Linked DNA regions of Prochlorococcus marinus XMU1412. The protein of the gene in region 1 binds, or shares a complex with, the protein of each later gene. Links are inferred from orthologs where the notes say so. Each region holds a gene or a part of one and is shown on either strand. Other genes may lie near its edges.

Region 1 (3,246 bases):
GTATGAAAACAAATTTAGTAAGAAAATTTGATTTGTTCTATCTATATTGAAAAGGTAATTTAATTTTTTATGGAAACAAAAAACTCAATATCTATAAAGCGCTCAATAGCTATTAAAGCTGTAGTTACACCAACTTGGAAGGAAGATGCTGAAAAAGAATTAAGTAAAGCAATTTCAAACACTGATCAGCAATTATCGCAACTGGAGAAGGAGGGGCAGCAAATAGTAAATAATATTAGATCCCAATCGGTTAATCCTCTAGATCCAAGGGTTCAAGAACAGGTTAGTCAAGTGCAACAACAAGTCGCAGCAAAACGAAATGAAATTGAAGAACAAAAAAGAAATCTACTTCAACAACAGAGTCAAGTTCGCGAATTAAAAATGGACGAAATTGTTGATCAAGGGCAAGTGGATAGTTTCTGTGATGTCACTGTGGGAGACAATCTTATTGAGAAAATGCAGGTCTCGATTACGGTTAAAGATGGAGTTATTCAATCTATAGATAATAATTAAAGAGAAGATTTAGTATTTTTGATAAATATAAGTAAATCTTAATTTCAAAAAGTTTAAATTCTAATCGATCTAAATTATTACTTTCTTAAGTTTTAAGAGTTCCCACTGTGAACATGATTTCGTATAATTAGAACAAGAGTTTAAAGGGTTCTTAATCATAAAAACTTTAGGAAGTTTGGTAGAAATCCCTTGAAACTTATGCAATAACAATTTTCTTATGTCTCACGAAATATTCATGCCTGCCTTGAGTTCTACTATGACAGAGGGCAAGATTGTGGAATGGTTGAAAAATCCAGGAGATAAAGTTGAAAGAGGTGAATCTGTCTTGGTTGTTGAATCTGACAAGGCAGATATGGATGTTGAATCTTTTCAAGATGGATATCTTGCAGCTGTTTTAATGCCTGCTGGCAGCACTGCACCAGTAGGAGAGACTATCGGTCTTATTGTAGAAAATGAGGATGAGATAGCTTCTGTTCAAGAACAAAATAAAGGAAATCAACCCGAAGTTGCTAGTTCGGATCAACTTGAATTGGTAAGCAATAAAACTGAAGAAAAACCTTTGGTTCAAAGTGAAATTGTTGAAAAACAAGCAAAAGAAGTCGTATTAATGAGTGAAAAGGCAGCTCCATCTGTTAATAGTGATCAAATAAATGCTGCTACGAGTAATGTTTCTTCGAGGGTGATTGCATCTCCAAGAGCTAAAAAACTTGCCTCTCAAATGGGTGTTGATTTGGCAAAGGTTCATGGATCAGGACCTCATGGAAGAATTCAAGCAGATGATATTTTAAAAGCTAATGGCCAACCAGTCTCTATACCATGGATAGGCGAAGGTGGTTCTCCTGCAAGTATCCCTGGTGCAAATTTGGGAGTTGAAAGTAAACCAGAAGCTTCAGGAAATAGTTTTGGTAATCCTGGAGAAACAGTTCAATTTAATACTCTTCAAAAAGCAGTAAATAAAAATATGGAATCTAGTTTAGATGTGCCATGTTTTAGGGTGGGTTACTCCATCAACACAGATAAATTAGATAATTTCTATAAAAAAGTAAAACAGAACGGAGTGACTATGACTGCTTTACTAGTTAAAGCAGTTGCAAAAACACTAAAGAAACATCCTCAAGTTAACTCAAGTTTTTCAGAAAATGGAATTTCTTATCCAGAAAATATAAATATTGCTGTTGCTGTTGCGATGGAAGATGGTGGACTAATAACTCCAGTTTTAAAAGAACCATGCAATACTGATTTATTTGAATTGTCTAGGGAATGGAAAGATCTCGTAAAAAGATCAAGATCAAAACAATTAGAACCTGATGAATACTCAACGGGAACTTTCACTTTATCTAACCTTGGGATGTTTGGAGTTGATAGATTTGACGCAATTCTTCCTCCAGGTACCGGTGCTATTTTAGCCATAGCATCATCGAAACCAACAGTTGTTGCTAATAGTGATGGTTCAATATCTGTTAAAAAAATAATGCAAGTAAATCTAACAGCTGATCATAGAGTGATCTATGGAGCTGATGGGGCTTCATTCTTAAAAGACTTGGCTTCCCTAATTGAAGATGAGCCAGAGACTCTTGTCTCCTGAATTTAATTGATTTCTCAAATTAATAATGAAAAGAGAGATTATAAGCTTGAAGCTTATGATTATTTACTTGATCCTTCATTAATTGCTAGTAAACCTTCTGCAATTAGGCATGAATCAAGATTGATGATAGTTAGAAATAGTGTTTTAGAAGAAGACTGCTTAACTAATAAATTTACCAAGAATCTTTTAGATGAATTTAGAGAAGGGGATCTTGTAGTTGTAAATAATACTAAAGTTATGAAAGCTAGGTTAAAGGTTGAATTAGAAAATAAGAAATTAGTCGAATTATTAGTTTTAGAAAGATCCCATGAATGTGTTTGGTTATGTTTGGCAAAGCCAGCGAAAAAGTTAAAAATAAATAGAAAATTAAAATTAAAATCTCCTTTAGATCAAGATATTAATTTGATTGTTGATGGAGTTGATGAAGAAACTGGAGGGAGATTTATTAAATTTCCGGAAAATATTACTTGTCTCAACTCAATGAATGAACTTCTTGATAGATACGGGGAAATCCCTCTCCCTCCTTATATAAAAAATTCTGAAGAAGAATCTTTTCATGAGAAAAATTATCAAACTGAGTATGCAACTAATCCGGGGGCAGTTGCTGCACCAACAGCTGGTTTACACTTAAGCAAAAGTCTTATTTCCAACCTAAAAAAAAAAGGAGTAATAATCTTACCGATAACTTTGCACGTGGGTTATGGAACATTCAAACCAATTGATCAAGAAGATTTAAGTAACTTAAAACTTCATAAAGAATGGGTAAGTGTTAATAAGGAAGTAGTGGAGGAAATAAAAAGAATAAAGAAAACAGATAGAAAAATAATTGCTATTGGTACAACTAGCGTAAGAGCTCTTGAAAGTTGTTATTGTCGCGAAATTAATGACTTTATTCCCATAGCTAAATACGTAGATTTAGTAATTAAGCCAGGTTATAAATTTAAGGTAGTTGATGGATTATTAACTAATTTTCATCTCCCTAAAAGTTCATTATTACTTTTAGTAAGTGCAATGATTGGTAGAGAAAGATTATTAGATTTGTATAAAAAAGCCATAAAAGAAAAATTTAGATTCTTCTCTTATGGCGATGCGATGTATATTTCACCAGATTCACTACTGGAGAAAAAATAGATTTAGGCTTTGACTGG
Region 2 (3,236 bases), on another replicon or contig:
ATAGAAAATACTTTTTTAAAAATAACTAGTAAAAACAATAATCTAGTTAAAAGATTTAGATCATTTAAAAGAGGATCATCTCCAAAAGATCAAGACTTTTTTTGCATAGAGGGTACACATCTCATTGAAGAGTTGCTGAAGTCTGGGAAAAATCCTTCTAAGATTTTAGTTACCGAAAAATGGCTAATAAAAAATCAAAATCTAAGCAAAAAATTTCATCAGTCATTCATAAATATTGTTTCAGAGGAAGTCTTAGCATCTGCGATTTCAACAATTAATCCAGATGGGATAGCAGCCTTAGTAAAGGTTTCAGAAATACCTAATTATAAATTTAATAGAAAAGATGATTTTGTTCTTGTACTCGATAGGATTCAAGATCCTGGGAATATGGGTAATCTTTTTAGAACTGCTTTAGCTGCTGGTGTTGATACAGTTTTTTTAGTTGGAGGTGCGCACCCATTAGGCCAAAAGGTATTAAGGGCATCCTCAGGAGCAGTTTTTCATCTGCCATATTTAAGATTTGATGGAACTGAAGAAGAAATATTAAATTCTTTACTTAAGTCTTTATCTGAATTATCAAATGTAGGATTTAAGATTTTCTCTACTAGTAGCCATACTAAAAGTTCAAAAAAACCTTCAAAACCTTACTGGGAAGTTGATTGGTCTAAACGTACAGCATTAATCTTGGGTAATGAAGGTCAAGGTATTCATAAAAAAATTCAAGAAGCTTTTAATGAAACAATTACAATTCCGCATAGTGAGCTTGTAGAATCATTGAATGTGGCTTGTGTTGCAGTTCCATTATTACTAGAACGAAAAAGAGTCGCATACACCTCTAATAAATAAATAAAAAGTGACTGATTCAAGTTTTGATTTCGATTTAATCGTAATAGGAGCAGGATATGGAGGTTTTGATGCCGCTAAACATGCTGCTGGTAAGGGACTGAAAGTTGCAATAGTAGAATCTTCGGATATGGGAGGAACTTGTGTTAACAAGGGATGTGTTCCCTCTAAAGCTCTTTTGGCTGCAAGTGGAAAAGTTAGAGAAATAGCTGATTATGAACATTTAGCTAAATTTGGTATTCATGCTTCCCCAGTAAGGTTCGAGAGATCAAAAATTGCAGATCATGCAAATAATTTAGTTTTAAATGTTAGAGAAAATTTAACAAAAACTCTTAAAAGGAGTGGAGTTGAAATTATTTTGGGCATTGGCCGAATTGAAGGAAATCAAAAAGTAGGTGTAAGAGATAAAAACGGAATTGATAAAATCTTTACATGTAAGAATATTGTTATAGCAACTGGTTCTTCTCCTTTTGTGCCCCGTGGAATAACTTTGGATAATAGAACTGTATTTACTAGTGATTATGCAGTTAAACTTGAGTGGCTTCCAAGATGGGTAGCAATTATTGGAAGCGGATATATAGGACTAGAATTTGCTGATGTTTATACAGCACTTGGTTGCGAAGTTACCATGATCGAGGCTTTGGAAAATATTATGCCAACATTTGACCCAGACATCACTAAAATCGCTAAGAAGAATCTTATTCAAGCAAGAGATATAGACACAAAATCAAATGTCTTTGCGACAAAAATAACACCTGGATGTCCTGTAAAAATAGAACTGACAGATGCAAAATCTAAGGAAGTTGTAGAAACTTTAGAAGTTGACGCTGTACTTGTTGCAACTGGTAGAAGTCCTAATAGCAATAACTTAAATCTTGATTCTGTTGGGATCGAAACAGTAAAAGGGTTTATTCCAGTAGATGATCAAATGAGAGTTAAGAATGGCGATGGAATAATACCTAACATTTGGGCGGTTGGAGATGTAACAGGCAAACTAATGCTTGCTCATACAGCTGCAGCGCAGGGTACCATTGCTGTTGATAATATTTGCGGTGGTAATGTCGAAATTAACTATAAAAGTATCCCTGCAGCAACCTTTACTCACCCTGAGATAAGTTCAGTTGGTCTTTCTGAAGCTGAAGCTAAAGAGATATCTGCGAAAGAAAATTTTACTTTGGGAGTTGTCAAAAGTTTCTTTAAGGCTAATTCAAAAGCATTGGCTGAATTGGAAAGTGATGGATTGCTAAAGTTGATTTTCAATAAAGATAATGGAAAAGTATTAGGTGCACATATTTTTGGGTTACATGCAGCTGATTTAATTCAAGAAATTTCGAACGCTATTTCAAGGAACCAAGATGTCATTGAATTATCTAAAGAAGTTCATACTCATCCCACTCTTAGTGAAGTAGTTGAGGTTGCATATAAACAAGCGGCTTCTCAAATAAAATAATAGTATCTAAAATTAATGGAGATAAGACGTAGGCCACCAAATCCAACAGTAAGGGTAGAGAATTTAGAATATGCTGTACCTCATAGAGAAGCACAAGCAAAAAATATTTTGGAAGAAATTGTATGGCATAAGGACATTGAAATTAAGAATTTTAAAAAAATAGTCTCTTTAGAAGATCTTATAAAAAAGATTGAAAAACTTCCTACTCCCAAAGATTTTTACAAAAATATCTTGGAGTCAAAAATAAAACCAGGAGTTATTGCTGAAATAAAAAAAGCTAGTCCGAGTAAAGGAGTTATTAGAAAAGATTTTAACCCTGAAAACATAGCAATTTGTTATGAAGGATTAGGTGCATCATGTATCTCAGTACTTACTGATAAAAGGTTTTTTCAAGGTAGTTATGAAATACTAGAAACTGTAAGGAAATCAACTAATCTCCCTCTACTCTGCAAAGATTTTATTATTTCTGCTTATCAGATTTATAAAGCAAGGGTATCTGGTGCTGATGCAATATTATTAATCGCTGCGATTTTAAGTGATGATGATTTAATTTATTTAAAGAAAATAGCTGATAATTTAAAGATGAGTGTTCTTGTTGAAGTCCATAACTCTAATGAATTAGAAAGGATTCTAAAGTTAAAATCTTTTAATTTGATTGGAATAAATAATAGGGACTTAAAGACTTTTAAAACGGATTTAAAAACATCAAAAGAATTGATGCATACATATGCAGATATATTTTTAAAACAAAATATTATTCCCATAAGTGAATCTGGAATTAATTGTGCCGAAGATTTAGAATCGCTTAGATCCATTGGAATCATGGGAGTATTAATTGGTGAAACTTTTATGAGAGAAACTGATATTGAACAATCGTTCAAGAAATTATTTAACTCAATTTAATATTGACTTCAAATCGTGCTATAAAATTGAATAAACAGAG

What was found.
Region 2: the proteins of HA152_RS02220 (region 1) and lpdA are in contact, whole or in part, in a crystal structure (PDB 1EBD), measured with the Geobacillus stearothermophilus proteins. The link is inferred for Prochlorococcus marinus XMU1412 from one-to-one orthologs. Residues at the interface, in WP_033016211.1 of Geobacillus stearothermophilus: Ile130, Ala131, Met132, Pro133, Arg136, Arg140, Glu141, Asn155, Arg157; in WP_049624544.1 of Geobacillus stearothermophilus: Pro340, Ser341, Asp344, Tyr345, Arg403, Asp406, Val408, Glu431, Ala432, Gly433, Asp438.

The regions. Positions count from the first base shown.
Region 1 is NZ_JAAORJ010000001.1:383,371-386,616, forward strand. Bases 1-2,914 are described here. They hold HA152_RS02220 (dihydrolipoamide acetyltransferase family protein), read left to right. Parts: upstream 1-730; coding sequence 731-2,098; downstream 2,099-2,914. Other genes in these bases: HA152_RS02210 (AMP-binding protein), read left to right, coding at 1-31; HA152_RS02215 (YlqD family protein), read left to right, coding at 70-513; queA (tRNA preQ1(34) S-adenosylmethionine ribosyltransferase-isomerase QueA), read left to right, coding at 2,105-2,914. Also shown: more of queA, read left to right, coding at 2,915-3,229; cysK (cysteine synthase A), read right to left, coding at 3,232-3,246.
Region 2 is NZ_JAAORJ010000004.1:248,387-251,622, reverse strand. Bases 170-3,073 are described here. They hold lpdA (dihydrolipoyl dehydrogenase), read left to right. Parts: upstream 170-853; coding sequence 854-2,293; downstream 2,294-3,073. Other genes in these bases: trpC (indole-3-glycerol phosphate synthase TrpC), read left to right, coding at 2,309-3,073; HA152_RS07785 (TrmH family RNA methyltransferase), read left to right, coding at 170-846. Also shown: more of HA152_RS07785, read left to right, coding at 1-169; more of trpC, read left to right, coding at 3,074-3,196. UniProt on the Escherichia coli protein: Lipoamide dehydrogenase is a component of the glycine cleavage system as well as of the alpha-ketoacid dehydrogenase complexes.